2 regions of the Variovorax ureilyticus genome follow, and region 2 is predicted to be linked to the other one. Evidence: predicted binding sites of a transcription regulator. Region 2 holds the regulator's gene; the other holds the start of a gene.
What was found. Region 2 encodes HrcA, which represses chaperone genes, less so after heat shock. Its sites were predicted from a motif close to TTAGCACTCNNNNNNNNNGAGTGCTAA; they were not measured.
Positions count from the first base shown of each region.

Region 1: a site for HrcA is predicted at 8,595-8,621, ahead of groES (co-chaperone GroES). Genes of this name have one in related genera too.

Region 1 covers NZ_JBBKZU010000010.1:197,420-213,056, reverse strand. The annotation lists gene WKW77_RS22655 (ABC transporter permease) at 1-286, shown strand, start outside; gene WKW77_RS22650 (ABC transporter ATP-binding protein) at 300-1,346, shown strand; gene WKW77_RS22645 (HAD family hydrolase) at 1,343-2,005, shown strand; gene WKW77_RS22640 (lipocalin family protein) at 1,951-2,625, opposite strand; gene tal (transaldolase) at 2,740-3,687, shown strand; gene pgi (glucose-6-phosphate isomerase) at 3,690-5,246, shown strand; gene WKW77_RS22625 (DUF805 domain-containing protein) at 5,328-5,678, shown strand; gene msrA (peptide-methionine (S)-S-oxide reductase MsrA) at 5,682-6,413, opposite strand; gene groL (chaperonin GroEL) at 6,525-8,177, opposite strand; gene groES (co-chaperone GroES) at 8,226-8,516, opposite strand; gene WKW77_RS22605 (FHA domain-containing protein) at 8,693-9,103, opposite strand; gene WKW77_RS22600 (hypothetical protein) at 9,221-9,634, opposite strand; gene WKW77_RS22595 (hypothetical protein) at 9,631-9,795, opposite strand; gene WKW77_RS22590 (hypothetical protein) at 9,912-10,301, opposite strand; gene WKW77_RS22585 (response regulator) at 10,389-11,021, opposite strand; gene pgm (phosphoglucomutase (alpha-D-glucose-1,6-bisphosphate-dependent)) at 11,128-12,783, opposite strand; gene WKW77_RS22575 (phospholipase D-like domain-containing protein) at 12,862-14,460, opposite strand; gene WKW77_RS22570 (TonB-dependent receptor domain-containing protein) at 14,578-15,637, shown strand, end outside.
Region 2 covers NZ_JBBKZU010000017.1:91,638-107,274, reverse strand. The annotation lists gene WKW77_RS29155 (serine/threonine protein kinase) at 1-88, opposite strand, end outside; gene WKW77_RS29150 (YicC/YloC family endoribonuclease) at 177-1,091, shown strand; gene gmk (guanylate kinase) at 1,103-1,723, shown strand; gene rpoZ (DNA-directed RNA polymerase subunit omega) at 1,760-1,963, shown strand; gene WKW77_RS29135 (RelA/SpoT family protein) at 2,055-4,310, shown strand; gene greB (transcription elongation factor GreB) at 4,323-4,895, opposite strand; tRNA gene WKW77_RS29125 (tRNA-Arg) at 5,592-5,668, opposite strand; tRNA gene WKW77_RS29120 (tRNA-Ile) at 5,765-5,841, opposite strand; gene hrcA (heat-inducible transcriptional repressor HrcA) at 5,881-6,885, opposite strand; gene WKW77_RS29110 (NAD kinase) at 6,914-7,810, shown strand; gene recN (DNA repair protein RecN) at 7,812-9,494, shown strand; gene rapZ (RNase adapter RapZ) at 9,491-10,366, shown strand; gene mutY (A/G-specific adenine glycosylase) at 10,394-11,467, opposite strand; gene WKW77_RS29090 (dynamin family protein) at 11,457-13,418, opposite strand; gene mutM (bifunctional DNA-formamidopyrimidine glycosylase/DNA-(apurinic or apyrimidinic site) lyase) at 13,507-14,322, opposite strand; gene WKW77_RS29080 (tetratricopeptide repeat protein) at 14,402-15,637, shown strand, end outside.

The DNA of each region.
Region 1 (15,637 bases), on a different contig from region 2:
GCCGCTCCTGAAGCCCGCACTGGCTGCGGCGCTGGTCTACAGCTTCGTGCGCGCGATGACGACGGTGAGCGCGGTGATCTTCCTGGTCACGGCCGAGAACGAGCTCGCCACCACCTACATCATCGGCCGCGTCGGCAACGGGGACTACGGGGTCGCGCTCGCGTATTGCACGGTGCTCATGGTCCTCATGGCGTTGGCGATCGGGCTCGTGCAACTGCTCGTCGGCGAGAGGAAGCTCGGCCGCCGCAAGGCCGACGCGCCGGCGCTCGTTCCGGTCGCGACCTGAAACGAAGGAAACCATGAGCAACGGCATCGAATTCCGCAACGTCACCAAGCGCTACGGCAAGGACGCGAACGCGCCACTCGCGGTCAAGGGGATCAGCTTCGAAGTGCCGGCCGGCACGCTGACCACGATCCTCGGTCCTTCGGGGTGCGGGAAGACCACCACGCTGCGGATGATCGCGGGGCTGGAGTCGCCGACATCCGGGTCGATCATCATGGGTGGACGCGACGTCACCGACCTCGCGCCTTCCGAGCGCAACGTCAGCATGATGTTCCAGAGCTACGCGCTCTTTCCGCACATGAACGTGATCGAGAACGTCAGCTATGGCCTGCGCATGAGCGGCGTGCGAAAGGACGAGGCGCGTGCGCGGGCACGCGATGCGCTGAAGGGCGTCGGGCTGGTCGACTTCGACGCGCGCCTGCCGAGCGAACTCTCCGGCGGCCAGCAGCAGCGCGTGGCGCTGGCGCGTGCGCTGGTGCTGGAGCCGGCGGTGCTGCTGTTCGACGAGCCCCTGTCCAACCTCGACGCACGCCTGCGCCGGGAGATGCGCGAAGAAATCCGCAATCTGCAACAGCGCCTGCAACTCACGGTGGCCTACGTCACGCACGACCAGAGCGAGGCCTTGGCGGTCAGCGACCAGATCATCGTGATGGACCATGGCGTGATCGCGCAGCGCGGCACGCCCGAGCAGCTCTACGGCAATCCGGAAAGCGAGTTCGTGGCGGGCTTCATGGGCGAGGCGATGGTGTTCCCGGCGCTCGCGCAGCCTGACGGGCGGGTGCAGATGGGACCGCTGACATTGACGCCGCGCCACGCGGTCGCGCCGGGCATCGTCAAGGTCGCGGTGCGGCCGGAAGCCTGGTACATCGGCGCGGCGGTGGGCTTGCCCGCGACGGTGCGCAAGGCGTCCTTCCTCGGCAACTTCTACGAGTATGCTTTCGACACCGCGCTCGGCTCGGTGTTCGTCGTGTCGACCGACCTCGTGCATCCCCTGACTGCCGGCGCGCAGACCCATCTGTCCCTGACCAACCACGGCGTCTCCATCGTGCCCGTTGCCCTATGAATGTCGTCTTCGATCTCGGTGCGGTGCTTCTGACCTGGGAGCCGGTGGCACTGGTGCAGACGCACTTCGCCGCGCACGCGCCCACGGCGGACGCGGCGCACGCATTGGCGACGCAGATGTTCCACCACGAGGACTGGCTCGGCTTCGACCGCGGCACGCACTCGCTGGACGACGCGATCGGCCGGATGGCGCTGCGGCTTTCGCTGCCGAGCGACCGGCTCGGCGAAGTGCTCGAGCCGATGGGCGAGAGGCTGGAGCCGATCGGTGTCGCGATGGACCTGCTCGAGAAGCTGCGTGATCGGCGCGATGCCGGTGAAGACCTGCGCCTCTACTACCTCTCGAACATGCCGGCGCCCTATGCGCGGGTGCTCGAATACCGCCATGCCTTCTTCGCGTGGTTCGACGGCGGCATCTTTTCCGGCGACGTGAAGATGATGAAGCCGCAGCGCGGCATCTACGACCTTCTTGCACAGCGATATGGCCTGCAAGCCTCGGAAACCGTCTTCATCGACGATTCCGCCGCCAACGTCGAAGCCGCGCGCGAGCTGGGCTGGAAGGCGATCCACTGCGAAAGGCCGAGCCAGCTGCCCGCGCAACTGGCGGCCTATTTGCCGGTCAGCACGACCTTGTCGACGTCGAAGCCCAGCGTGCGGGCGTAGTCGAGTTCCGCGTCGAGCGCTGCCACGTCGAGCACCGGCGCGCGCGACAGGACCCAGAGGTATCGGCGGTCGGGCGTGCCCACCAGCGCGACCTGGTAGTCGCGGTCGAGCTTCAGGACCCAATAGTCGCCCCATACGGCGGGGAGCCATGCGAGCCAGTCGGGCGCGAATCGCACCTCGAGCCGGCCTGCCCCCGGTTGGCCCGGCACGTTCACGACGCGGGCAACGCCGACCGACTCGTCGAATGTTCCATCGTTGGCGAGGCAGCGATTGCGCACCTGCACGTTGCCATCGTCCATCAAGGTGTATTCGGCGGTCACCTGGCCGATGCATTGACGCTCGAACCTGTTGGGCAGGCGCGCCTGTTCGTGCCACAGCCCGGCATAGCGCCTGAGATCGACCGGCGCGACCACCTGGAGCGGTGCACGCATCAGCGGTGCGCCATCCGCCGGACCGGCGATCGCGCCGTTGCGTGCAGCATTGCGCGCGGTCGAAAACGCCAGCAGCGTGAGCGCGCCCCCGACGCAAAAGGCGGTCGCCAGCGTCCCGATCGAGGCACTGACGGCGCGATCGTCGAATGGGGCTGCGGGCGGGGGTGCCCTGCGAGTGCGAAGACCCATGGAGTTCCTCCTGAGAGACGGTCGGTAGGGTCTCCAAGATTAGTGGCTCAGGGCGCGGCGGCGCGTCAGCCGGAGACCACACGAGCTGTAGTTTTGCGGCGGGATAATGGCCGGATGAACCAACTCGATACCCTCCGTCAATGGACCACCGTGGTAGCCGACACCGGTGATTTCCGCCAACTCGCCCAGTTCAAGCCGCGCGACGCGACGACCAACCCGTCGCTCATCCTGAAGGCGGTGCAGAAACCGGAGTACCGACCGCTGCTCGACGAAGCGGTCCGCCAGCACGACGGGAAGCCGATCGACGAGGTCATCGACCGCCTGCTGGTGCGCTTCGGCACCGAGATCCTCTCGATCATTCCCGGCCGCGTCTCCACCGAGGTGGATGCACGGCTGAGCTTCGACACCGAGGCCACCATCGCCCGTGCGGAGCGCATCGTGGCGCTGTACCGCGCCGAGGGCATCGACGTCGAGAAGCGCCTGCTGATCAAGATCGCCTCCACGTGGGAGGGCATCGAGGCGGCACGCCGGCTCGAGCAGAAGGGCATCCACTGCAACCTGACGCTGCTGTTCTCGTTCGCCCAGGCGGTGGCTTGCGGGGCGGCCGGGGTGCAGCTCATCTCGCCCTTCGTCGGCCGCATCTACGACTGGTACAAGAAGTCGGCCGGCAGCAGCTGGAACGAGGCGGAGAACGCCGGCGCCAACGACCCGGGAGTGAAGTCCGTTCGCGCGATCTTCGACTACTACAAGAAGCACGGCATCCGGACCGAGGTCATGGGCGCGAGCTTCCGCAACGTGGGGCAGATCGCGGCCCTCGCCGGCTGCGACCTGCTGACCATCAGCCCCGAACTGCTCGCGGAACTCGCCACCAGCGGATCGCCGCTCGCGCATGCCCTGGACGCGGAAGCCGCGAAGCGCCAGGACGTCCCGAAGGTCGTTCTCGACGAGCCGACATTCCGCTATGCGCTGAACGAGGACGCCATGGCCACCGAGAAGCTCGCCGAAGGCATTCGCGCCTTCGCCGCCGACGCGGTGAAGCTCGAGAAACTCATGGGAGCCTGACGATGCAACGCACCCGCGCAGACAGAACGGCCGCCTGGGCTTCGCTGCGGGCGCACTACGACGCAAGCGGCAAGGATTTCGATCTGCGCCGGGCCTTTGCGGAGGATCCGAAGCGTTTCGGCGCCCTCTGCCAGTCGGCGCCTCATGTCTTCGCGGACCTGTCGAAGAACCTGATCGATGCCCGCACCGAGGCGCTCCTCGTGGCGCTGGCGCGCGAAACGGGGCTGGAAGCGCATCGGGACGCGATGTTTGCGGGCGAGCACATCAACGCCACCGAGAACCGCGCGGTGCTTCATACGCTGCTGCGCACGCCTGCGGGTGCTGCGGTGGATGCGAGCCTGGCATCGGCATTCAACGATGTGCAGGCCACGTTGGCCGCGATGCTGGCCTTTGCCGAGGAAGTGCGCGCGGACCACACGATCACCGACGTGGTCAACATCGGCATCGGCGGATCCGATCTCGGGCCCCAGATGGCGGTGCTGGCGCTCGAGGCCGATGTCGCGCGGGGCAAGCGCTTCCACTTCGTCTCCAACGTCGACGGCCACGAGCTCGACGGCGTGCTGCGCGGCCTGGCGCCGGAGCACACGCTGTTCCTGATCGCCTCGAAGACCTTCACGACCGCCGAGACGATGGCGAACGCGCGTTCGGCCAAGCGCTGGTTCGAACAGTCGGGCAGCGTCGACATCGCGCGCCATTTCGCGGCGCTCACCACCAACGTCGAGGCTGCACGCGAGTTCGGCATCGAGACCACCTTCGGCTTCTGGGACTGGGTCGGCGGGCGCTATTCGCTCTGGTCATCCATCGGCCTGCCCATTGCGCTGGCGATCGGCGCGGAAGGGTTCAGGCGGCTGCTGGCCGGCGCCCGCGTCATGGACGAGCACTTCCTCACCGCGCCGCTCGAACAGAACCTGCCGGTGCGCCTCGGCCTGCTGGACGTCTGGTATCGCGACTTTCATCGCTTCACGAGCCGCTGCATCGCGCCGTATCACAGTTCGCTGCGGCGGCTGCCCGCCTATCTGCAGCAGCTCGAGATGGAGAGCAACGGCAAGCAGGTGGACATGGACGGCAAGCCGTTGCCGTTCGGCACGTCGCCGGTCCTGTGGGGCGAACCGGGCACCAATGGGCAGCATGCCTACTTCCAGATGCTGCACCAGGGCACGGACGTGATTCCGCTGGAGTTCATCGCGGTGCGCGATGCAGCCCATGACCTCGAAGGCCACCATCCCAAGCTGCTGGCGAATGCGCTCGCGCAGGCGCAGGCGCTGATGGTCGGGCAGGCGGATGCCGGCGGGCACAGGAACTTCCCGGGCAACCGGCCCAGCAGCTTCTTCGTGTTCGAGAAGCTGACGCCCGAATCGCTGGGCGCCTTCGTCGCGCTCTACGAGCACCGCGTGTTCACGAGCGGCTCCGTGTGGGGCATCAACAGCTTCGACCAGTGGGGCGTTGAGCTCGGCAAGGTGCTGGCCAGGGACATCGAGCCGAGGCTTGCGTCCGGCAATGCTGAGGGGCTGGACGCGTCCACTGCGGGGCTGCTCCAGAGGTTGCGACCGCGTGGTTGACGGTCGTCATCTTCGTTCGCAGCACTGCTCGATATGATGGCCGCGGGGTTGTCCCGTGGGAATCATCGAGAGGAGTTGCTCATGAACTTTCAACAGGCCGTTCAGACCTGCTTTCGCAAGTACGTCGACTTTTCCGGGCGCGCCTCGCGCCCCGAGTACTGGTGGTTCGTGCTGGCGTACGTGATCCTGTCGTTCGTCGCCCGCTTCATCAACGACTACCTCTACCTGATCGTGGTTCTCGCCTTCCTGCTGCCGCTGCTGGCGGCCGGCGCGCGGCGTCTGCACGACGTCGGCAAGACTGCGTGGCTGCTGCTGATCGGGCTGGTCCCCGTCGTCGGCGGGCTGGTGCTTCTCTATTTCACGGTGCAGCCGAGCCAGACCGAGTCCAACGCCTATGGGCCGCCGCCGCAGCCGCAACCGGCGGGCGTCTGAACATCAGGCACCGGCGCCCACCAGAACAGGCTTCACGCGATAGCGATCCGGAAACACCCGTTTCAGGTTGTCGACCTTCGGCAGGTCGTTGTACGAGATGTACGGATGGTCCGGGTTGCGGGTCATGAAGTCCTGGTGGTAGGCCTCCGCCGGGTAGAAGGTCTTGAGTGGCTCGATCGTGGTCGCGATGGGCTTTCCGAACACCCTCGCCTTGTCGAGTTGCGCGATGTAAGCCTTGGCGATGCGTGCCTGCTCGGGGTTCGACGCGAAGATCGTCGAGCGGTATTGCGTGCCGACGTCGGGCCCTTGCCGGTTGAGTTCGGTCGGGTTGTGCGCGACCGAGAAATAAATCTGCAGGATTCGCCCGTAGCTGATCTGCTTCGGATCGAAGACGATCCGGACCGACTCCGCATGGCCGGTGTTGCCGATGCTGACGGCGTCGTAGGTGGCCGATCCCTTTTCTCCGCCGGCGTAACCCGAGACGGCGCTCGCCACGCCATTCACATGCTGGAACACGCCCTGCACGCCCCAGAAGCAGCCTCCTGCCAGGACGGCCGTCTCCGATGCGTTGGCCGAGGCCGGGTCGTCCACGGGCGGGGGGATCACGACCGCCTTTTCGGCCGCCAGCGCGACGCCTGAAGGCCAAGCCGCGAGCGAGGCGACAAGCGCCAGCGCGAGGATCGCGGGGCGGCGCGAGATCGCGGCCGCGGCGTGGGATCGAATGCATGTGTTCATCGCGTGTCTCCTGAAAGTCCAGTGTGAGCGCTTTTCGCAAACCGTGCGGGCGAAAAAAAACCTCGCGGCTTTCGCTGCGAGGTTTTTCGTTGGCTGGAAGCCGGGCGTGAATTACATGCCCATGCCGCCCATGCCACCCATGCCGCCCATGTCGGGCATGCCGCCGCCGGCAGCGGATTCTTCCTTCGGTGCTTCGGCGACCATGGCTTCGGTCGTCAGCAGGAGGGAAGCGACCGAGGCTGCGTTCTGCAGCGCGGTGCGGGTGACCTTCGTCGGGTCCAGGATGCCCAGCTCGAGCATGTCGCCGTAGCTGTCGTTGGCGGCGTTGAAGCCGTAGTTGCCCTTGCCGGCCAACACCGCGTTCACGACCACCGAGGCTTCGCCGCCGGCGTTGTTCACGATTTCGCGCAGGGGCGCTTCGATGGCCTTCAGGACCAGCTTGATGCCGGCGTCCTGGTCGACGTTGTCGCCCTTGATCTTGTCGCCCACGGCTTGCTTGGCACGCAGCAGAGCCACGCCACCGCCAGCCACGACGCCTTCTTCCACTGCAGCGCGGGTGGCGTGCAGGGCGTCTTCGACGCGAGCCTTCTTTTCCTTCATTTCGACTTCGGTGGCAGCGCCGACCTTGATCACGGCAACGCCGCCAGCCAGCTTGGCCACGCGCTCTTGCAGCTTCTCGCGGTCGTAGTCGCTGGTGGCTTCTTCGATCTGCACGCGGATCTGCTTCACGCGGGCTTCGATGTCGCCGTTGGCGCCAGCGCCGTCGATGATGATGGTGTTTTCCTTGCCCACTTCGATGCGCTTGGCTTGGCCGAGGTCAGCCAGCGTCACCTTCTCGAGGGTCAGGCCCACTTCTTCGGCGATGACCTTGCCGCCCGTCAGGATGGCGATGTCTTCGAGCATGGCCTTGCGGCGGTCGCCGAAACCAGGCGCCTTGACGGCCACGACCTTCAGGATGCCGCGGATCGTGTTGACCACCAGCGTCGCGAGGGCTTCACCTTCGACTTCTTCAGCGATGATCAGCAGCGGACGGCCAGCCTTGGCGACCTGTTCCAGCGTCGGCAGCAGGTCGCGGATGTTGCTGATCTTCTTGTCGAACAGCAGCACGAACGGGTTCTCGAGGATCGCGCTTTGCTTTTCGGGGTTGTTGATGAAGTAGGGCGACAGGTAGCCGCGGTCGAACTGCATGCCTTCGACGACGTCGAGTTCGCTGTCGAGCGACTTGCCGTCTTCGACGGTGATGACGCCTTCCTTGCCGACCTTGTCCATCGCGTCAGCGATGATCTTGCCGATGGTTTCGTCGCTGTTGGCCGAGATCGAGCCAACTTGCGCGATTTCCTTCGACGTCGTGGTGGCCTTCGAAGCCTTCTTCAGCTCTTCGACCAGGGCCGCGACGGCGCGGTCGATACCGCGCTTCAGGTCCATCGGGTTGATGCCGGCGGCCACGTACTTGAAGCCTTCGCGAACGATGGCCTGGGCCAGCACGGTCGCGGTGGTGGTGCCGTCACCGGCGTTGTCCGAGGTCTTCGAGGCCACTTCCTTCACGAGCTGGGCGCCCATGTTCTGGAACTTGTCCTTGAGTTCGATTTCCTTGGCGACCGACACGCCGTCCTTCGTCACCGTGGGGGCGCCGAAGGAGCGCTCGAGCACCACGTTGCGGCCCTTGGGACCGAGGGTGACCTTGACGGCGTTGGCGAGGATGTTCACGCCTTCGACCATGCGCGCGCGGGCTTCGCCGCCGAAGACTACGTCTTTTGCTGCCATGTGATTTCTCCGAGATTCAGTTGATGTGGGGGATGAAGGAGGAAGGAATTACTTCTCGACGACCGCGAAGAGGTCGTCTTCCTTCATGACCAGGAGTTCGTCGCCGTCGACCTTGACGGTCTGGCCGCTGTACTTGCCGAAGAGGACGCGGTCGCCGACCTTGACGCTCATCGCGCTCAGTTCGCCCTTGTCGTTCTTCTTGCCCGGGCCGACGGCCAGGACTTCGCCTTGATCCGGCTTTTCGGCCGCGTTGTCGGGGATCACGATGCCCGAGGCGGTCTTGGTTTCGCTTTCAATGCGCTTGACGATCACGCGATCGGCCAAAGGACGAAGTTTCATTGCATCTCCTGATAAGAAACGGGGGTTGGGTTCGGCGCGAGCACCGGGCCTGCGCCGCATCGTGGAGGGGGGCTGTTGTTAGCACTCAACTCCAACGAGTGCTAATCATAAGGGCGTTTTGTGTCGTTTCAAGGCCGGCGCGGCCGACTTGCCCGGTGAGGGCGACGATTTCTGAATCAGGGTTTGCCCGGAGTGGTGATCGGCGGTTCGGGTGCGGTCGGGGCGTCTTCCGGGTCGGGATTCAGCAGCAGTCGCGGCTCGGTGGACACCCGCTCGGCTTCGACGTGGCTGAATTCCTGGTCGCCCGAGACGAAGCGCATTTCGTAGCTGCCGAGCCTGATCGTGTCGTCGTGGACGAGCAGCTGGCTTTCGACGCGGTAGTCGTTGACGAAGGTCCCGTTACGGCTGCCCAGGTCCCGGATGGTGACGAACGCCGGCTCGACCGTGATCACTGCGTGGACGCGGCTCGCCTGCGGGGAATCGATGACGATGTCGTTCCTGGGACCGCGGCCGAGCGTGTTCTCGTTGGGGCTGAGCGTGATCTGAGTGGTTTCGCCGGACAGCGTCGTCAGCATCAATTGCGGCATGTCGGGGGTTCTGGATGGGGGTGCAACTAGTTCTTTTTTCTTCTGCCGATGATTTCACAGCCGGCCGGCCGATGCACGTGGTCGGATATGTCGGTCCGGAAATGCGGCCGGGGCGCGTCAGCCCGGCGTCCGGTGCCGAGGCCGCTTGAGGTAGGCGTCGCGCACGACCAGCGCCATGGTCTCGACCGGCGTGAAGACCAGCGAGGCGCCCGCGAACACGGCAAAGCAGAAGTCGCCGAACATGAAGATCGGCTGCGGGTCCGGCTGGGTCAGAAACGGGCTGAGCACGATCGCGTGGATCACGAAGAGCAGCAGGTTGGTCGCGACGGCCGCCATCAGCAGCCGGCTGCGGAACATCGCGGAACAGATCAGCGCCTGCACGGTGGCGGCGGCCAGGAGCGCCAGTCCCATCGGATATCCCGACGCATAGCCTTGCAGCCCCAGGCCTGCAATGAGGAGCGACGCGGCGGCGAGCAATGCCGACTTGCGCCGCACCGAGGCCATGGCGGCCACCGGCCGCGGGGATCTCATCGGCGATGCGGCGCGCCGCGGATGGCGTCGGTGGACCGGACCAGCTGGAGCCGCAGGGCCTGCCCAAGATCCGAACTGCTCCAGGCATTGGCATGGTTCACCAGCCAGCCGCACATCAGCACCATCCCGAGCACGCCCAGCGTGTAGAGGTCAGTTTCCATGGTCCGCATCCCTCACGAGTCCGATGGCGGCAGTCTGCTTCGCGCCGGCGGGATTGGAAATCGGCCAATCGACCGGTGTTGTGACCCGAAGGCCTACAGCTTTCGTCATCGCCAGCTCATGTCTTTGCCGTGCCGCCTTTGTGAAGCGACCTGGCACGCTCCTTCTGGATCGCCTTCAGATGCTCGATCTGGGCCGGGCAGTCCGACTGTGCGCCGATGAGCACCACCGGGTTGCGTCGCAGCGCGGTCACGGTCTTCTCGACCTGCGCGGGGTCGCGATGCCGGGTGACGAGGCCGGCGGCGACTGCGGCTTTCGATTGCTTGTAGAAGGACTTCTCGAAAGCAGGGGTTCCGCAACGGGCTGCGATCACGCGGTAGTCGGCTTCGAGCTGCTCGCTGGACTCTGCCGAGATGCCCGCCGCGCTCGTCGTCTGGGCGAGGACGAGCCGAGGCCCGGCGGCAGCTGCGATCGAAAGGCAAATGACGAACAGAAAGCGCACGGTCATGAGAAACCCCGCATTCGCTGAAAAGCGCCTGCGGGGTGAGAGTGGGTTTGGGCCACGGGAGTTGCAGTGCCAGTCCGATCGACGGCTTCAGCTGATCAGCTGGTTCTTGAGCGCGTAGTAGGTCAGGTCGCTGTTGGAGGTGAGGTTCATCTTCTCCATCAGCCGGCTGCGATAGGTGCTCACCGTCTTCACCGACAGCGAAAGCGCCTCCGCGATGCTGCCGGCGGTCTCGCCGGTCGCCAGCTTGAGGAAGACCTGGAACTCTCGCTCCGACAACTGTTCGTGCGGTGCCGCGTCGCTGTTGCGGTCCAGCTGACGCGCGAGCAATTCGGCCACGGCCGGCGTGATGTAGCGGCGGCCCAGGGAAATGGTCCGGATGGCCTCCACGATCTCCATCGGATCGCACTCCTTGTTGAGGTAGCCGCTCGCGCCTTGCCGGATGAGGTTCATCGCGTAGTGCTCTTCCGGATAGCCGCTCAGGATCAGGATGCCGGTGTCGGGCGCCTTGGCGCGGATCATCGCGATGGCGTCGATCCCGCTCTGGCCCGGCATGGACAAATCCATGACGAGCACGTCGATCTCGTTGGATCGCACGAGATCGATCGCTTCGCGCCCCGTCGCGGCTTCCCCCACGACGCGGAGATCGACGTGCTGCGAGAAGAAGTCGCGCAGGCCCGTCCGCACGATGGCATGGTCATCCACGATACCGATCTTGATCATTGCTTTCCTCCAGTAGTGGCGCAGTGAGGATGCACCTGATCAGTGGCCCGCATGCGTCTGCCGCAGCCCCGAACGCACGTAGGAAAGTAACGACTCGTTCCGCAGGTCAGGAGGCGGGCGCGATCGCCGCGTCGACGATGGCCTGCGCTTCGCCGAGGATGCGTTGCAGGTGTTCGGCGCTGCGGAAGCTCTCGCCGTAGACCTTGTAGATGTTCTCGGTTCCGGAAGGCCGCGCGGCGAACCAGCCGCCTTCGGAGACCACCTTGATCCCGCCGATCGCGCCGCCGTTGCCGGGCGCCTGGCTCAGCACGCCGGTGATCCTGTCGCCGGCGAGTTCGGTGGCCTGCAGGCGCTCGGGGGTGAGCGCGGCCAGCTGCTTCTTCTGCGCGATGGTGGCTGGTGCGTCGATCCGGTCGGAATAGGGGCGGCCGAATTCGGCGGCGAGGTCGGCGTAGTGGGCGCCCGGGTCGCGGCCCGTTCGCGCGGTGATCTCGGCCGCGAGCAGCGCGGCCGTGATGCCGTCCTTGTCGGTGGTCCAGACCGAGCCGTCGCGGCGCAGGAAGGTGGCGCCCGCGCTTTCCTCGCCGACGAAGCCCAGCGAGGCGTCGAGCAGGCCATCGACGAACCACTTGAAGCCCACCGGAACTTCATACAGCCGGCGGCCGAGGCGCGCCGCCACGCGGTCGATCAGCGCGGTCGAAACGGCGGTCTTTCCGACCGCAGCCTTCGCCGGCCACTGCGGACGGTGCTGAAAGAGATAGTCGATGGCCACCGACAGGTAGTGATTCGGCTGCATCAAGCCGGCGCTGCGGGTGACGATGCCGTGGCGGTCGTGGTCCGTGTCGCAGCCGAAGCCGACATCGAAGCGGTCCTTGATGTCGAGCAGGCGCTGCATCGCGTACGTGGAAGACGGGTCCATGCGGATCTGGCCGTCCCAGTCGAGCGTCATGAAGCCGAAGCGCGGGTCCACGGTCTCGTTGACCACCGTGAGGTCGATGCCGTAGCGCTCGGCGATGGCGCTCCAGTAATGCACGCCGGCGCCGCCCATCGGATCGACGCCCATGCGGACCCCCGCGTCGCGGATTGCCGCCAGGTCGATCACGTGTTCGAGATCGCCGACGTAGCCGTCGAGGTAGCTGTGCCGATGCGTCGTCGGTGCGCGCAAGGCGTCCGCATGCGGCATGCGCTTGACGCCGCCCAGCCGCTGTTCGAGATAACGGTTGGCGGCGGATTCCACCCAGCTGGTGATGTCCTGCGCAGCAGGTCCGCCGTTCGGCGGGTTGTACTTGAAGCCGCCGTCGCGCGGCGGATTGTGCGAAGGCGTGACGACGATGCCGTCCGCGAGGCCCGACTGCCGGCCCCGGTTGTACGTGAGGATCGCGTGCGAGAGAGCGGGAGTCGGCGTGAACTCGTCGTTCGCGGCCAGCATGACGTCGACACCGTTCGCCGCCAGCACTTCGAGTGCGCTCTCGCCCGCGGGCCCGGAGAGCGCATGCGTGTCGATGCCCAGGAACAGCGGCCCAGAGGTCGCATGCGCCTTGCGCCAGTCGCAGATCGCCTGCGTCATGGCGAGGACATGCCATGCGTTGAACGACTGCTCGAAGGAGGTGCCGCGATGGCCCGAGGTGCCGAACGCCACGCGCTGCGCCGGCAGAGCCGGGTCCGGAACCCCGTCGTGATAGGCCGCGATCAGGCGGTCGACGTCGGTGAGGGTCTCGGGGGGGGCCGGCTTGCCGGCGAGGGGACTGATTCGCGAGGCCATGCTGTGCGCCCTGTGTCAAAGGTCCAAGTGGAAGCGATCATCGACCCGACCAGGCGAAAAGTCGAGCGCAGCTCCACGCTAGAGCAGATCGGTCGGCACGAACCACGAGAACAGCAGCAGCTTGAGCTGAACCAGCGCATTGGCGTCCGGCTCCTGGTCCAGCACGATGTTCTCGCCATCGGTCGTGACCCACTGGATCGAATCGGTGCCCGGCCGCAGCCGGACTTCGTAGACGCTCTCGACGTTGTCGATCTGGAAGGCCTCGAGCAGGCGATGCGCGACGTCGTAGCTGTCCAGGCGCACGCCGAGTTCGGTGTTGAGGTAGGCCGAGCGCGGATCGAAGTTCAGCGAACCGACGAGCGCCCATTCGCGATCGACCAGCGCGAGCTTGGCATGGAGTGCGCCGCGCGACTCCCGGAAGACCTTGCGCAGGTTCAGGCTGCGCTTCATCTGCTCCGAGCTCACCTCGTAGAGCGACACGCCCAGCTTGAGCATCTCGACGCGGAAGCGGTTGTAGTTGATGTTGACCAGCGGCTCGTCGGTGTCGGCCAGCGAGTTCGTCGCCACCGTGATGCGGATGCCCCGTGCGCGCAGCCGTGCGATGCGTTCCATGCCCGCTTCGCCCGGGATGAAGTAGGGCGAGATGATGTTGATCTCGGAGCGGGCCTCCTCGAACATCGCGCGCATGCGCTCGGCCACGGTCGGCGGGCGGTGCTGGCGGGGGTCGTCGCCGTCGGTTGCGACCAGCGCCTTGTTGGGCGAATCCGCGATCGCTGTTGCCAGCGTCGGACTCAATTCCAGCTTGCCTTGGGCGATGGCGAGGCTCACGGGCGGGTCGCCGAACATGTCGGCCTCGGGCGTGGCGGGCGGAAGCGGCGCCTCTGCGGCGGAGGTGATCGTGTCGAACCTTGCACGCAGCGCCGCGGGCGGCTTGGCGCCCTGCACGATGTCGTGCAGGGGATAGACGACCTCGCTGTTCCAGTAGTTGTCGAAGATCGTCTGCAGCTCGGCGACGACCGGGCCGGCCAGCATCACGTCGAGGTCGATGAAATTGGCGCCGCTCGCGCGCAGGAAGTACTCGTCCGCGAGGTTCCTGCCACCCACGACCGCCAGCGCGCCGTCGGCGATGAACAACTTGTTGTGCATCCGGTGGTTGAGCCGGCGAAAGTCGGCCGCGAAGTTCATCCAGCGTGTCGCGGTGTGCTCCCTTCCGGTCACGAAGGGGTTGAACAGGCGGATCTCGACGTTCGGATGAGCCGCCAGGCCCAGCAGCATCGGGTCGAGATGGGCGGTGTAGAAGTCGTCGAGCAGCAGCCGCACCCGCACGCCGCGCGTCGCGGCATCGCGGAGTTCGCGCGAGATCAGCTTGCCGGTCTTGTCATTGCCGAGCAGGTAGTACTGCAGATCCAGCGACGACCGGGCATGGTGGATCAGCGCAAGCCGTGCATCGAGCGCAAACGCGGCCTGCGGCAGCACCCGGGCGCCGGACATGCCATCGGGGTCGGTCCGGAACCCTGCGGTGAGCCGGCCCAGCTCGGTCGCCGGCGACGGCGGAAGGCCCGGCGCATACGCCGTGACCGTGCGCGGCGGGACGCTCGCGCATGCGGTGAGCAGGCACGCGAGAGCGAACGCAAAGCAGCGAAGAATCGGAACTGACGCTGAAAGGAATCGGGGCATGGCTTGCCGGAAGCTTGGCGCGGGATCGTAGCCGGCCGGGAGCGGCTCCGCTGGCCGGCGCGTCCCTAGGGTCAGTCCTCCCATCGCGACGCGGCGCGTCACCGCAGAATCGCGGCGATGAAAAGAACCCTCGCCGCGTCGGCCTGTCTTCTGTTTGCAGCACCGCCGGCGGTCTGGGCTCAGGTCGAGGCGCCGACGCTGAGCGAAGTCATCGTCACCACCCCGCGCGGTCCGGCGCCGGCTTTCGACGTGGCCGGATCGGTCGACCGGGTGGAGGGCGAGGACATCCGCGAGAGCCGCCTCGGCGTGAACCTCTCGGAAGGCCTCGGGCCGGTGCCGGGACTGCAGATCCAGAACCGGCAGAACTATGCGCAGGACCTCCAGCTGTCGATCCGCGGCTTCGGCGCGCGCTCGACCTTCGGCGTGCGCGGCGTGCGGCTCTACGTCGACGGCATTCCCGCGACCATGCCGGACGGCCAGGGGCAGACCTCCAACATCGACATCGGCTCGCTCGATCGCGTCGAGGTGATGCGCGGGCCTTTCTCCGCGCTCTACGGCAACTCGTCAGGAGGCGTGGTGCAGACGTTCACCGAGACGGGCGAGGGGCCGCCGCGGCTCGGCTTCTCGATGGCCGGCGGCAGCTTCGGCACCAGCCGCATCAGCTCGCAAGTGAGCGGCTCGTCCGGCGCGGTGGACTACCTGCTGAGCGGCAGCCATTTCTCCACCGACGGCTGGCGCGACCACAGCGAGGCGCAGCGCAACATCGTCAACGGCAAGATGGGCTTCACGCTCGACGACGGCAGCCGGCTCACGCTGATCGCCAACAGCGTGAACATCAATGCGCAGGACCCGCTGGGGCTCACGGCCGACCAGTACGCGCTCAATCCGCGCAGCGCCGCGGTCGCGACGCAGTTCAACACCCGCAAGACGGTGGACCAGACCCAGGGCGGCCTGCTGTACGAGCGCCGGATCGACTCGGCGAACGCGCTGCGGCTGATGCTCTACACCGGCGAGCGCAAGACCACGCAGTTCCAGGCCATCCCGCCCTCGGCGCAGCTGAGCCCGACGAGCGCCGGCGGCGTGATCGGACTCGATCGCGACTATGGCGGTGCCGACCTGCGATGGACCTCGCAGATGACGCTGGCCGGTCGGCCATTCGAACTGGTCGCCGGCCTCG
Region 2 (15,637 bases):
CGAAGCCGCCGGCGGAAAGCCGGCGCACGATTCGGTAGCCACCGATCACCGTGTCGGGCAGCAGAGGCGAAGGTTTGACCTTTGACATAATCCGGGAGTTTCGCCCGAAGGCGAAGGTGCGGCAAGCGAACGCTGTGCCGACGCCACGGTGCAACAACAGATCACAGCGAGGCGCGATGCCAGTTTACAGCATGACCGGCTACGCCAGCGGGCAGAACAGCCCCGCCGGCAGCCACCCTGAAGCCGAACCACGGGCTCATGCCACCCCTCGGCTCGGTGTCGAAATACGCTCGGTCAACAGCCGATTTCTCGACCTGACCTTCAAGCTGCCCGAAGAGCTGCGGCAGCACGAACCCGCCTTGCGCGAAATGCTCACGGCGAAGCTGAAACGGGGCAAGGTCGAGCTGCGCGCCGCGATCGACAGCGGGGCAGCGTCCGGTATCGGCGATCCGTCCACGAAGCTGCTTCAGCGCCTCAATGCCGTCCAGGACCACATCAAGGCCTGGCTGCCGGATGCGCGCGACCTCAGCGTGGCCGACGTGCTGCGGCTCGCGGCCGGCGACAGCGTCGCCAAGGGCGACTGGGCTGCGGACCTGACCGACGTCACCGAAAAGGCCCTCAAGGACCTGCTCTCTGCACGCGAACGCGAAGGGGGACGCCTTGCCCGCATGCTGCAGGACCATCTCGCGCAACTTCGTGCGCTTGCCACCCAGGCCTTGCCGCTGGTCCCGCAACTGGTGGAGCAGCAGCGCACACGATTTCTCGAACGCTGGCAGGAAGCGATGGGCCTGAGCGGCGGCACGCCGCCCGAAGCCGCCCAGGACCGCGCCCTGACCGAAGCCACCGCGTTCGCGATCCGGATCGATGTCGCGGAGGAACTGACCCGACTGAACTCCCACCTCGACGAGATCGAACGGCTCGTGAAGAAAGGCGGCGAGATCGGCAAGCGACTCGACTTCCTGATCCAGGAACTTCACCGCGAGGCCAACACCCTCGGCTCGAAATCCGCCACGCTCGAGCTGACCCGCATCGGCGTGGACATGAAGGTCCTCATCGAGCAGATGCGCGAGCAGGTCCAGAACATCGAATAGAAACGGAATCCATGGATTACCCCGGCAACATCTTCGTGGTCGCAGCGCCCAGCGGCGCGGGCAAATCGAGCCTGGTCAAGGCGCTGATGGAACTCGACTCCGCCGTCCAGCCTTCGGTCTCGCATACCACCCGGGCGCCGCGTGGCCAGGAAAAGCATGGGCGCGAGTATTTCTTCGTATCCGAGCCCGAATTCGACGTCATGGTGGCGGCCGACGGATTCGTGGAGTGGGCGCACGTCCACGGCCGGCGCTACGGCACATCGAAGAAGGCGATCGAAGAGCGTATTGCGCAAGGAGCGGACGTCGTTCTCGAAATCGACTTCCAGGGCGCACTGCAGATCCGCAAGGCGTTTGCCAACGCAGTGATGATCTTCATCCTGCCCCCCAGTTGGGAAGAACTGCGTTCCCGGCTCGAGCGCCGCGGAGAAGACAGCCCGGAGGTCATCGAACTTCGCCTGCGGAACGCCGCAGAAGAGATGGCGCAGGCGTCGGCGTTCGATTTCGTTATAATCAACGAGGTATTTGAGCGCGCACTTTTCGACCTGAAGGCGATCGTCCACGCTCAGCGGCTTCGCTACTCAGCACAGCGCCGCGCACGTGCTGGCACCTTTGCCGCACTGAACATCCCCTGATCCGCCCAACGTCCCGCACACTGCCGAAAGATCATCATGGCCCGCATCACCGTCGAAGATTGCCTGCAACAAATCCCGAACCGCTTCCAGCTCGTACTCGCCGCCACCTATCGCGCGCGCATGCTGAGCCAAGGTCATGCCCCCAAGATCGAGAGCAAGAACAAACCCGGCGTTACTGCACTTCGCGAAATTGCAGAGGGCAAGATCGGTCTCGAAATGCTCAAGAAGGTTCCCGGCTAATTGACGTAGCCGTGCAACAAGGAAGCACCGCACGCGGTGCTTTTTTTATGCCTGAATGCGTCTTAGGCGCAGCCACGCTAAAGTGGTGCTCATGAGCGCGGTTGTCAAGCCTCAGTCAGAAGCACGCAGAAGTCCGCAGCCCAGCCCTGCGGCATTGAACGCGGCCGCCGCCAGTTTCGCCGCATTGACCGATCGCCTCGACTATCTGGGCACCGAAGATGTCGACTTGGTCCGGCGCGCCTATCGTTTCGCGGATGAGGCCCACCTGGGTCAATTGCGCAACAGCGGCGAGCCGTACATCACGCATCCGATCGCAGTGGCCGCTCAGTGCGCGGAATGGAAGCTCGACGCACAGGCCTTGATGGCTGCCTTGCTGCACGATGCGATCGAAGACTGCGGTGTCACGAAGTCCGAACTGATCGAGCGTTTCGGCGCTCCGGTGGCTGAACTGGTCGATGGCCTCACCAAGCTCGACAAGCTCCGCTTCAACACCCGCGAGGAGAATCAGGCGGAGTCGTTTCGCAAGATGCTTCTGGCGATGGCGCGCGACGTGCGCGTGATCCTCGTCAAGCTCGCCGACCGGACGCACAACATGCGCACGCTCGACGACGCGCCGCGCGAAAAATGGGCACGCATCTCGCGCGAGACCCTCGAAATCTATGCCCCGATCGCGCACCGACTGGGCCTGAACCAGACTTACCGTGAACTGCAGGATCTTTCCTTTCGGCATCTTCGGCCCTGGCGCTACGCAGTGCTCGCCAAGGCCGTGGCCAAGGCGCGCGGACGGCGACGCGACCTGATTCAGAAGGTCCAGCAGGAAGTCGAGAACGCATTCGCCGCCTCGGACATGAGCGTGCGCATCGCGGGCCGGGAAAAGACGCTCTACTCCATCTACCGCAAGATGGTCGAGAAGCATCTGAGCTTTGCGCAGGTCACCGACATCTACGGCTTCCGTCTGATCGTGCCGACGGTGATCTCGTGCTACACGGGGCTCGGCATCCTGCACCAGATGTACAAGCCGCTGCCCGGCAAGTTCAAGGACCACATCGCGATTGCCAAGCTCAACGGCTACCAGTCGCTGCACACGACGCTCGTCGGCCCGGCGGGCGTCAACATCGAATTCCAGCTTCGCACCGAAGCCATGCACGTGGTGGCCGAATCCGGCGTGGCTGCGCACTGGCTGTACAAGGCGGCCGATCCGGCGACGGTGGCGACCAGCGACCGGCTAGGCGCGAAATGGCTCCAGTCGCTGCTCGATATCCAGGATGAGACGCGCGACGCGGCGGAGTTCTGGGATCACGTCAAGGTCGACCTCTTTCCCGATGCCGTCTACGTCTTCACTCCGAAGAGCCAGATCATGGCGCTTCCTCGCGGTGCAACCGTGGTCGACTTCGCGTATGCCATCCACAGCAACATCGGCGATCACACATCTGCTGCGCGCATCAACGGCGACCAGGTGCCTCTGCGGACCGAACTCAAGAATGGCGACGTGGTCGAGATCATCACTGCCCCTGTTTCCACGCCGAACCCTGCATGGCTCGGTTTCGTTCGCACAGGGCGCGCGCGGTCGAAGATTCGCCACTACCTGAAGACGCTTGCCCACGCGGAATCCGAAGGTCTCGGCGAAAAGCTCCTCGCGCAGGCTCTGCGCGCCGAAGGATTGGGCAAGCTGCCCGAAGACGACGCCGAGCACCAGCAGACCTGGGAAAAGCTGCTGCGCTTCACCGGCAACCGCACGCGATCCGAACTGCTCACCGACATCGGCCTGGGCAAACGCATCGCCAGCATCGTGGCGAAGCGGCTCATGGCGCTGCTCGCCGAACGGGGCGCGAAACCCGACGCGCTCATGTTGAGCCGCGAGCGGTTCGCGGCCAGCGATGGGGTGTCGCAAGGGGCGGTGACGCTGGACGGCAGCGAGAATTCATCCGTGCGGTTCGCGCTCTGCTGCCGACCGATCCCCGGTGATCCCATCGTCGGCTATCTGGGCCACGGCGAAGGGCTCGTGGTTCACACAGAGGAATGCGGCGTCGGACAGCGGCTTCGCTACAAGGACAGCGAGCGGTTCTTTGCGGTCGAATGGGCCGACGATCCGGTTCGCACGTTTGAGGCCGGAGTCGTGATCACCGTGCGAAACGACAAGGGCGTGCTCGCACGTGTCGCGGCCGCGCTCGCCGATGCCGAAGCTGACATCACGCACGTCGAAATGGCCGACGAAACGCCGCAGGATTCGACGGACCTTCGCTTCGTGATCGCGGTGCGCGATCGCACGCATCTCGAAGCCGTGCTGCGGGCCGTGCGCCGCACCTCGTCCGTGCTCGCCGCCGCACGGATGATTCCCGTCCCCTGAAAGTCCTGCCCGTCAGTTGAGTTCGGACGAAGGCACTGGATAGCTGACCGCCAGAATTTCGATGTCATGCACGCCGCCCGGCGTGGCGAGCTTGACGACGTCGCCCTCCCGCGCCTTGAGCAGCGCCCGCGCGATCGGGGAGATCCAGCTCACCTGCGCGTGCGCGCTGTTCGCTTCATCGATCCCGAGAATCGTGACCTCGCGCTCGTCGCCGTTCTCGTCGGCGTAGCGGACCGTCGAGCCAAAAAATATCTGATCGCTGCCGTGATGCACCGACGGATCGGTGACCTCGGCGATTTCGAGGCGCTTGGTGAGGAAGCGGATCCGCCGATCGATTTCGCGCAGCCGCTTCTTGCCGTAGAGGTAGTCGCCATTCTCGGAGCGATCTCCGTTCTTGGCGGCCCAGTGCACCGCCTCGACGACCTTGGGGCGCTCGACGTCCATCAGACCAAGCAATTCCGACCGCAGCCGCGCATACCCCGTGGGCGTGATGTAGTTCTTGCCGCCGACGGGCAGGGGCGGCAATCCGCCGCCGTCGCCATCATCATCGTCGGCCTCGTTTTCCTTCGTGAAAGCCTTGCTCATTTCTACAACTGCCGACCCGCAAGGTCGGGCGGTGGTTGTATCACACGGCGAAGAAGTGACCGAGGATGCGGCCTTCGGTCCGGGCCGATCTCGGCTGTCCGGTTCAACCCGATTGCTGGTCAGGCGCAGTCAAATCCGGATCGGGTAACGACTGCTGACTTTGCGGAACTCCGGCTGCGAGGACCGCGCGCCGCCCCGGCTCACCTCGTGCGATCCCTTTGACGAGATGACGCGGCAGGTGGTGACTGCGCTGGAGCTTGGCCAACGCCTCGCTGCGCGCCGGCTCTGAGGCGGGCAAGAACATCTGCAATGAATTCATCTCGGTCGTCCCCATGCATGAGCGCCAGAAGATGGATGCGTCCGGCCCAGGCCGGGTGGTCGGAAGCGGGAGCGTTCCGCACGGCACTGGCTTGCCGCTGCCTTCATTATTGCTTGGGAGGAGGCGGAACCGCATCCACAGCCCTGAAAGCGATAGTGTCAAACGCCGCGCGATGTTGCAGCATGTGACGTAGTTCCTTTCATCGTGCCGAGAAGTGGTTCACAATGAAGGCTCTCCTCTGGACTCCAAGGTCCTTAGCCCGCTCCGGCGGGCTTTTTCGTTTTCGGGCCTGCCGCGCGCGAGTCCTGCATGAGGCTCGATCCGTGAACGCGCCAAAGAAAAAGGGTTGGTCCGCGATGGACCAACCCTTTGTGAAGTGGTGCGGCTGGCAGGATTCGAACCCACGACCCCTTGGTTCGTAGCCAAGTACTCTATCCAACTGAGCTACAGCCGCACAGCTTGCAAGTATAGCATCCAAAATGGAGCCATTCGCCGAAGCTTTGAACTTTGTTGAACCTCTCTTGCAAGCAAGCCTGCATTCCGGATTCGGTGGTAGGCCGTGCTGGGCTTGAACCAGCGACCAACGGATTATGAGTCCGCTGCTCTAACCAACTGAGCTAACGGCCCACGCGCTCCGGATTTTAGTGGCCCAAGTCCGTGCACAAGTCACTTGCGATGACTCAGCGCGTTGGTGACGAGCTTCGAGGTGATGTCCACGATCTGGATCATGCGGTCGTACGGCATGCGCGTCGGCCCGATGACGCCGAGCGTTCCAACCACCTGGCCGTCGACTTCGTAGTTCGCGCTCACGATGGAGAGATCGTCGAACGGAACGATCTGGCTTTCGCCGCCAATGAAGATGCGCACCCCATCGGCTTGGCTGGAGACATCGAGCAGACGCATCAGCTGCGCCTTCTGTTCGAAGAGATCGAAAGCTCTGCGCAGATGACCCATGTCGCTGGAGAAGTCGCTCACCGACAGGAGATTGCGCTCGCCCGCGATCACCACTTCTTCCTGCGCTTCGGTAAGCACTTCGGAGCTCACCTTCACGGCGGCCTGCATCAGTGCCGCGATCTCGCCGCGCAGTTGCTCCATTTCCGACTGAAGCCGATCGCGCACCTGCTCGATGGAGAGGCCCGCATAGTTCGCGTTGATGTAGTTGGACGCCTCGACCAGTTGCGACTGCGAGTAGTCGGACTCCGGGAAGATCACCCTGTTCTGAACATCCCCGTCAGGCGACACGATGATGACCAGCAAGCGGCGATCCGACAGGCGAAGGAACTCGATCTGCCGGAAGACCGAAGCACGACGGGGTGCCATGACCACGCCCACGAACTGCGACAGGTTGGACAGCAGATTCGCCGCATTGGCGATGACTTTCTGCGGTTGATCGGGCGCAAGACTGGGTGCGGCAAATTGCTCCCGCTGCGCAGTCAACATGGTGTCAACGAAGAGGCGATAGCCTCGGGCGGTGGGAACGCGCCCTGCTGAGGTATGCGGACTCGCGATCAGACCCAGGCCTTCCAGGTCGGACATCACGTTCCGGATGGTCGCGGGCGAAAGATCCAGCCCGGAAGCGCGGGACAGCGTGCGCGATCCGACGGGCTGGCCTTCGGCGATATAGCGCTCGACGAGTGTCTTTAACAGCAACTTGGCGCGGTCGTCCAGCATCGGGCAATTTTAATGTTGTAATTTGTTTATGAGCTCTCGCTTTCGTCACGTCGCACTCATTGGGAAATACCAGGCTTCGGGTGGGCGGGCACAGAGCGGCGCGCTCGATGTCGTCATGGAAGACATCGCCGCCTTTCTCGAAGCGCAGGGCTGCACCGTGTTCGTCGAGGAATCTCAGGCCGACGGCGTCCCGGTCGGGCGATACAAGGCGCTCACGGTCGAAGAGATCGGCGAGGAATGCGATCTGGGCCTCGTCGTCGGCGGCGACGGCACCATGCTCGGCATCGGGCGGCAACTGGCGCCCTACGGCGTTCCGCTGATCGGCATCAACCGCGGGCGGCTCGGCTTCATCACGGACATCGCGCTCGACGACTACCAGGCGACGCTGGTCCCGATGCTGGCAGGCGAATACGAGGAAGACCACCGCAATCTCATGCACGCGCAGGTGATGCGCAATGGCGTCTCCGTCTTCGACGCGCTGGCCATGAATGACGTGGTGGTCAATCGCGGCGGCACCTCGGGCATGGTGGAACTGCGCGTGACGGTGGGCCGCCATTTCGTGGCCAACCAGCGTGCCGACGGGATGATCATCGCTTCGTCAACGGGCTCCACGGCCTACTCGCTCTCTGCAGGCGGACCGCTGCTGCATCCCGCGCTTCCAGGATGGGTGCTGGTGCCGATCGCGCCGCATACGCTCTCCAACCGCCCGATCGTGTTGCCAGACGCCGAAGAAGTCTCGATCGAACTCGTCGGCGGGCGCGACGCCAGCGCCAATTTCGACATGCAATCCCTCGCCTCGCTGGCCATCGGCGACCGCGTGGTGGTGCGCCGATCGGACTACCGCGTCCGCTTCCTCCATCCGCGCGGCTGGAGCTATTTCGACACCCTGCGCAAGAAACTGCATTGGAACGAAGGAGGTTCCTGAGATGGCATTGCGCCGCATCGCCATGCGCGACTTCGTGATCGTGCGCACATTGGAACTCGACCTGTCCACCGGCTTTACCGTCCTGACCGGCGAGACCGGCGCCGGCAAATCCATCCTCATCGATGCGCTGCAACTGGCGCTCGGCAACCGAGCCGATGCCGGCTCCATCCGCGAGGGCGCCGAACGGCTCGACGTGAGCGCCGAATTCGACGGCGATCCGGCGCTGACCGGCTGGCTCGACGAAGGCGGCTTCGAGGCGGCCGATGGTCTGCTCTTGCGGCGGACCGTCGATCTCCAGGGCCGCAGCCGTGGCTGGATCAACGGTAGCCCGGCCACCGCCGCGCAGTTGCGCGAACTCGGCGATCGCCTCCTGGACATCCACGGCCAGCATGCATGGCAAAGTCTCACGAGGCCGGACGCCGTGCGCGGTCTGCTCGATGCCTATGCCGGCGCCAGCACCGACGTGCTCGGCGGGGCCTGGCAGGAGTGGCGTCGCGCCATCTCGGCACTCGAAGGCGCACGCTCCGCGCAAGACACGCTGCAGCGCGAGCGCGAGCGGCTCCAGTGGCAAGTCGCCGAAGTCATGAAACTCGCGCCGGGCGCCGACGAGTGGGAAGAGCTTTCGGCCGCCCACTCGAGAATCTCCAACGCCCAGGCCCTGATCGACGCGGCGGAAGGCGCCTCCAGCGCGCTCGAGGACGATGACAACGGCGCGCTCGCGGCGCTGAGTCGTGCGGTCGCTCTGCTGCAGAACTGTGAGCACATCGAACCCGAATTCAAGGCGCTCGGCGAGGTCCTCGCGTCGAGCGTGGCACAGGCGGCCGATGCTGCTCATTCGCTGCACGGCTACCTGAGGCAGGCCGACACCGATCCTGAAAAGCTCGCCGAACTCGACGAACGGATGGGCTTGTGGATGTCGCTCGCCCGGCGCTATCGGCGCCAACCCGCCGAACTGCCCGCCCTGCTCGCCGGCTGGCAAGCAGAGTTGCAGGCACTGGACGCCCAGAGCGACCTCCAGGCACTGGAGCGTGCGGAGCAGGCCGCACAACAGGCCTACATGAAGGAAGCCAAGGCGCTCGGAAAGGCTCGCAAGCAGGCCGCGCCCAAGCTGGCACAGGCCGTGACGCAAGCCATGCAGGAACTCGGCATGAAGGGCGGACGCTTCGAAGTCGCGCTTCAGCCGCTCGCGCAGCCCGCCCGCTCCGGCCTCGAGGACATCTCGTTCCTCGTCAGCGGACATGCCGGGAGCACGCCGCGATCGATCGGCAAGGTGGCCTCCGGTGGCGAGCTGTCGCGGATCGCGCTTGCGATTGCAGTGACGACCAGCGAACTCGGCGCGGCGCAGACGCTCATCTTCGACGAGGTCGATGCCGGCGTCGGCGGCGCGGTGGCCGAAACCGTGGGCCGGCTCATGAAGCAGCTCGGCCGCGACCGGCAGGTGCTCGCGGTCACGCACCTGCCCCAGGTGGCTGCGTGCGCGGATCACCATCTCGTGGTGGCCAAGCGGCTGACGAGTGCCAAGGGCCAGGAAGGAACGCGCACCGAAAGCAGCGTGTCGGCATTGGACGCCGAAGGCCGCACGCGGGAGATCGCTCGCATGCTCGGCGGCGAGCGCGTCTCGCAGACCTCGCTCGCGCATGCGCGCGAGATGCTGGGCACGAAGACGGCGGAGGCATCTTCGTGAGCCTCGACCTCGTCCTGATCACCGGGATGTCCGGTTCCGGCAAGTCCGTCGCGCTTCACGCACTCGAAGACGCGGGCTACTACTGCGTCGACAACCTTCCGCCCGAGCTGCTCACGCCCTTCGTTGCGTTGCAGCGGCAACAGCAGACCGCACGGGTGGCCATTGCCATGGACGTGCGAAGCGGCGTGTCGCTGCCGCTCGTCCCCCAGCAGCTGGACGGTCTGCGCCGCGAAGGGGTCTCGCTGCGCTCGCTGTTCCTCGACTCGACCACCGACGCGCTGCTGCGCCGGTTCTCCGAGACCCGGCGGCGACATCCGCTGTCGCGCCAGGAAGGCCGTACCGACGTGCCGGATCAGCAGCGCGTGCTGACACAGGCCATCGAACTCGAACGCGAACTGCTCGCGGACCTGCGCGATGGCGCCGACGTGATCGACACCAGCATCATCCGGCCCGCCCAGTTGCAGAGCTACATCAAGACGCTGGTCTCCGCGCCGGAGAGCACGCTCACGCTGGTGTTCGAATCCTTTGCCTTCAAGCGCGGGGTGCCGCTGGATGCGGACTTCGTGTTCGACGTGCGCATGCTGCCGAATCCGCACTACGTCTCTACGCTTCGGCCATTGACCGGTCGCGACGAGCCGGTGATCGACTGGCTCCGCGAACATGACAACGTCGCGCGCATGTATGCCGACATCGAGCAGTTCCTCGAGCGCTGGCTGGACGCGCTCGCCAGGGATCACCGAAGCTATGTCACCGTCGCGATCGGCTGCACCGGCGGCCAGCATCGCTCGGTCTTCCTCGTGGAGCAGTTGGCTCGCGCTTTCGGCGTGAAGTGGGGCGCCCTCAAGCGGCACCGCGAGCTCGACGGAGGCTGAGCCTGAGCCGTCGCGCAGGGAGCGCGCTCAACCGCCGCTGGTCAATAGCTTGCGCACAGGGGCCGGCATACCGAGAGCCGCCCATTCGCGGTCGTCGAACCAGCCGCCTTCCGAGGTGTCGGCACGCGACTCGCGGCACAGGACCGAGATCGGGTGCAGGTGAAGGTCCTTGTGCGTCAGCACATGCACGAACCCCGCTTCGTCGCGCGCGGTCCGGCGATCCGCGGGTGCCAGTTCGTCGAGCAATGCAGACCGGCTTTCAAAGACGGGAAGGCAATACAGCCCAGCCCAGATGCCGCGCGCCGGGCGCTTTTCGAGCCATACGCGCCCTTGGGGATCCCGGGCGTTCAACATCCAGAGCGACTGCGCGGTCCGGCGCAGCTTGCGGGTCTTGACGGGGTACTTCTCGGGCGTCCCCTCTTCCCGGGCGACGCACATCTCGGCGACCGGACAGATGATGCAGCTCGGCTTGCGCGGCAAACAGACCGTGGCGCCCAGGTCCATCAAGCCCTGGGTGTAGCGGCCGATCGCCCGAGGTGCGGAGGCCGGAGGCAGGAGTTCGGTCGCCTCGTTCCAGAGGGCACGCTCCTGCGCCGCGGATGCGAGATCGCCGCCGAAGCCGAGAACGCGCGAGAGCAGCCGCTTCACATTGCCGTCGAGAATCGCTACGCGCTCGCCGAAGCAGAAGGCGGCGACCGCCGCTGCCGTCGAACGACCGATGCCGGGCAGCGTCTGCAGCTCCGCCGCTGTCCGCGGGAATTCACCGCCGAAGCGCGACACCACCTCTTGCGCGCATCGATGCATGTTGCGGGCGCGGCTGTAGTAGCCGAGCCCGCTCCAAAGCCCGAACACCTCGTCTTCCGTCCCCGCGGCGAGCGACTGCACCGTCGGAAAGCGATCGAGGAATCGCGCGAAGTACCCCAGCACCGTCGATACCTGGGTCTGCTGAAGCATCACCTCGGACAGCCAGACGCGATAAGGGTCCTGCGTGTTCTGCCACGGCAACTCGCTGCGCCCATGGCTCTGCTGCCATGCGACGACATTGTCGGCAAAGGTCGGCGCGATGCGTTGCGCGCCGGACCGCAGGTCTTCAGGCGGCACTGAGTTCGCTGCGGTAGGAAGAGGAGTTCGGCGCCTCGTGGTTCAGGAGCACTGCGGTGAGTTCGTCCAGCCGATGGTGCAGGTCGGAAAGATCGCGCTCCTGCGCGGCGAGCTCGGCCAATCGCTCGTCGAGATTGCCCGCCGCGCCCTGAATGCGCTCGACGGCCTCGATCCGCTTGGTGAACGTACGGCGACGCTCCTTGAGCTGGGCATCGAGCTGCGCGCCTGCACCCTTGCTCCAGCGCTCGACCTCGGTCATGGCCGCCTCGTTGACCACGCGCAGGCGGCTCGCAAGCGCGCGAACCAGCTTGTCGCAGAAATCAGGCTGCGCGAGCTTCAGCAGGTTGCCCACGCCGAGGTAGTGAACATGGCTCTGCTCGATTTGCGAGAGCTGCTGTTCGAAGTCGGTCAGGTCCGGCTCGGGCGGCGCCTGCAGCGTGAAGCCGTGCTCTGCATTGAGCTGCCGGAACGTTGCGTGCAACATCGACTGGATCTCGGCCGTGGTCGCCTGGACCTCGCGCAGGTTGTTGCGCAGCGCATCGAAGGTCTCGCCGTAGACCTTGCGCACATTGAACTTGATGCCGCGCCGCTTCAGCGCCGTCGCCAGACGGCCCATGTCCGCCTTGAGCGCTGTGCTCCCGAGCACCGCATAGACCTCGCGCAGCAGCTTGCCCTGCACCGAACGCAAGGCAAGGATGCGGGTGTTGCTGCCTTCGAATTCCGACTGCTCCTGCTCGATGCGGGTGCGCATGTGCCGGATGACGGAGCTGTTCTTGCCCCGCAGCCCCTGCAGCTCCAGCGCCTGCTCCGACAGGTCGCGCTGGCGCACGTTCAGGATGCGGGAGGCCTCGGTCCGCAAAGCGGCGATGCTTGCATCCACGGCAAGCCGCAACATCGTTTCACGCTTGCCGAGCAGCCCCTCGCCCAGAATGGCTTCGAGTGCGGGCAGGCGGCTCGCCTGCAACAGCGGCACGTCACGCCGGATCTTGGCTTGCAGGCCTTTCTGAGCGGAAACGGGAAGCACCTGCGTCAGCGGCACACCGAGCACGTCGGCGGCGCCCTTGCGCTGTCGCTGGATCTGCGCATCGACCTGGGCCGGGGTGCTCAGGATGTCCCACATCGTGTCGATCTTGTTCAGGACCACGATGCGCGTTTCGCTCGCATCCCCCTCGGTGACCAGGTGCTCGCGCCAGATCGCGAGATCGGATCGCGTGACGCCGGTGTCGGCGCCGAGGATGAAGACCACGGCATGCGCCTGCGGAATCAGGCTGACGGTGAGCTCCGGCTCCGCGCCGATCGCGTTGAGGCCCGGCGTGTCGAGAATCACCAGCCCCTGCTCCAGCAACGGATGCGGCATGTTCAGCACCGCATGCCGCCAGCGCGGGATTTCGACGCGGCCGTCGGAATCCGGTACAGGGTTGTCGTCGAGGTTGTCGTCGCTCCAGAATCCCAGCGCCTTGGCCTCGTCCACCGGGACCCAGCGCACCTCCGCGACTTTGCTCATCGCCTGCGAAAGCAGTTCGGCGTCGTCGACGTCGATGTCGACGTGAGTCCAGCGCGCAGGCTCCTCACGCCAATGCACCAGGGAGTAGGGCTCGAGCCGTGTCTCGATCGGCAGCAGGCGCAGGCTCGGCGGGTGCGCCGGGTCGTATCCCAGCTCGGTCGGACACATCGTCGTGCGCCCGGCGCTCGCCGGCATGATGCGGCGCCCGTATCCCGCGAAGAAGATCGCGTTGATGAGCTCCGACTTGCCACGCGAGAACTCGGCAACGAATGCGACCATGACCCTGCTGGTGCGCAGTTGAGATTCGACGTCGTGAAGCCGTTCAGCGACGCTCTGGTTCAGAAGCTCGTTCTCGTTCAGCCAGCGCGTCAACCACTTCAACCGGTGCGCGAAATTTCGCCGCCAGGTGCCGTGCTGGTCGAACTGCTGAGTGAAAGAAGCGGTCAACGGCGTAAATGTAAAAACAATTTACAAAGATGGTAGCACCGGGCCGATCACCGACAGGTACTCCAGAAGCCACGCCCGACGAATGGTCTCATGACTTTTGACACATCGGACAGAAATACGTGGAGCGCTGCCCCTGCCGCAACTGCCGTATGGGCGTTGCGCAAATCCGGCATGGCTCGCCGGCGCGCCCGTAGACCGTGGCTTCGAGCTGGAAGTAGCCACTCTGGCCATCGACGTTCGAAAAGTCGCGAAGCGTGCTGCCTCCGCGGTCGACGGCACGCGCGAGGATTTCGCGGATGGCCCCATGCAGACGCAGCGCCCGTGGCCTGCTGATGCGGGAAGCCGCAAGGGTGGGCCGGATACCCGCCAGGAAAAGCGCCTCGGACGCATAGATGTTGCCGACGCCCACCACCACGTCGCCGGCAAGCAGCACCTGCTTCACAGGCGCACGCCGCCGGCGCAAGCCCGCGTGGAAGGCTTCGAAGTCGAAGCTGTCGCCAAGCGGCTCCATGCCCAGTCCCCCCAGGAGCTTCCCGGCGAGCGGCGATGCTTCGTCTTCTACATAGACCACCGCGCCGAAGCGCCGCGGATCGTTGAGCCGAAGCGTGCCTTGGCTGGTCACGAGATCGAAGTGGTCATGAGCGCCGGCGGCCGGCAGCGAGGCATCGAAGCGAAGGCTGCCGGACATGCCCAGGTGCAGCAGCAAAAGGCCCAGGTCGAGGTCCACCAGCAGATACTTGCCGCGACGGCGCACGCCCCTGACCGTGCGTCCGACGAGCAATCCCGGATCAACGGACAGGGCCCACCGCAGCGGCTTGCCGACGCGTATGGCCTCGATGCGGGCGCCGGCGATGCGATCCGCAAAACCGCGGCGGGTGACTTCGACTTCGGGTAGTTCGGGCATGACGGGAAAGCCTGACGCAATTCACGCCGCATCCGGCGCTGGTGGCTCTCGTTTAAGAAGCGTGGATTATTATGGTTCGATGAATTTTCCGCTCCGCAGATCCCGCCTCGCGGCGGCCGCATTTACGGCACTTGTCGCCCTTGCCGCGCAGGCACAGACAGAACCGCCGGCACCCGCCGCGCCCACCAGCCCCGCACCGATCATCGAGCCCGCCGAACCCGCGGTCACGCCGGCTGCGACCGCCTCTGCGCCCGCGACGGACAAGCCGGAAGTGCAGCCTTCCGCGCTGACTGCGGATCTCTTCTACGAGGTGCTGATGGGCGAGCTCAACGCGCGCGGCGGCGACCCGGGTGGCGGCTACAGCCTGATCCTCGACGCGGCGCGACGTTCGCGCGACGACAAGCTCTTCCAGCGCGCGGTCGAGATCGCGCTGCAATCCCGTTCCGGGGACGCAGCGCTCGCCGCGGCCCGGGCCTGGAAGGAATCCATTCCGCAATCGCGCGACGCCCGGCGCTTCGAGCTCCAGATCCTGATCGCGCTGAATCGCATCGGCGAGACGGTCGAGCCGCTTCGCGCGGAGATCGCGGCCACGCCGCAGATCGAGCGCCCCTTCCTGATGGCGGTGATCGCACGCAACTACAGCCGCGCCACGGACAAGAAGCTTGCCGCCTCGGTCGTCGAACAGGCGCTCACCGACGAGCTGAAGAACCCTGCCACCGGTGGCGCAGCCTGGGCCACGGTGGGCCGACTCAAGCTCGCAGCCGGCGACAGCGCTGGTGCGCTCGAAGCGGCGATCAAGGGCCAGGAGATGGACCCGTCTTCGGAAGGTCCGGCGCTGCTGGCGCTCGAACTGATGGACCCCTCACAGCCGCAGGCGGAGCCGATCGTCAAGCGCTATCTCGACGGTGCGAAAGCACAGCCTGAGATGCGCATCGCCTATGCGCGCGTGCTGGTCGAAGGCCGGCGCTATGCCGATGCGACCGCGGAGCTCACGAAACTCACTGCGGCCAAGCCCGAACTCCCCGAGCCTTGGCTGCTGCTTGGCAGCCTTCAGGCGCAGGCACGGCAGAACGCAGCGGCCGAAGCCTCTCTGCGCAAGTACATGTCGCTGGCCGAAACGCAGCGCGACCAGGACGCCAAGGACAGGGGCCTGACCCAGGCCTACCTGCTGATGGCCCAGTTGTCCGAGCGGCGCAAGGACTTCGCCGCTGCCGACAACTGGCTGGCGCGCATCGACAACTCGGACGACCTGCTTGGCGCGCAGGTCCGTCGTGCTTCGCTGCTCGCTCGACAGGGCAAGCTGCCGCAGGCTCGG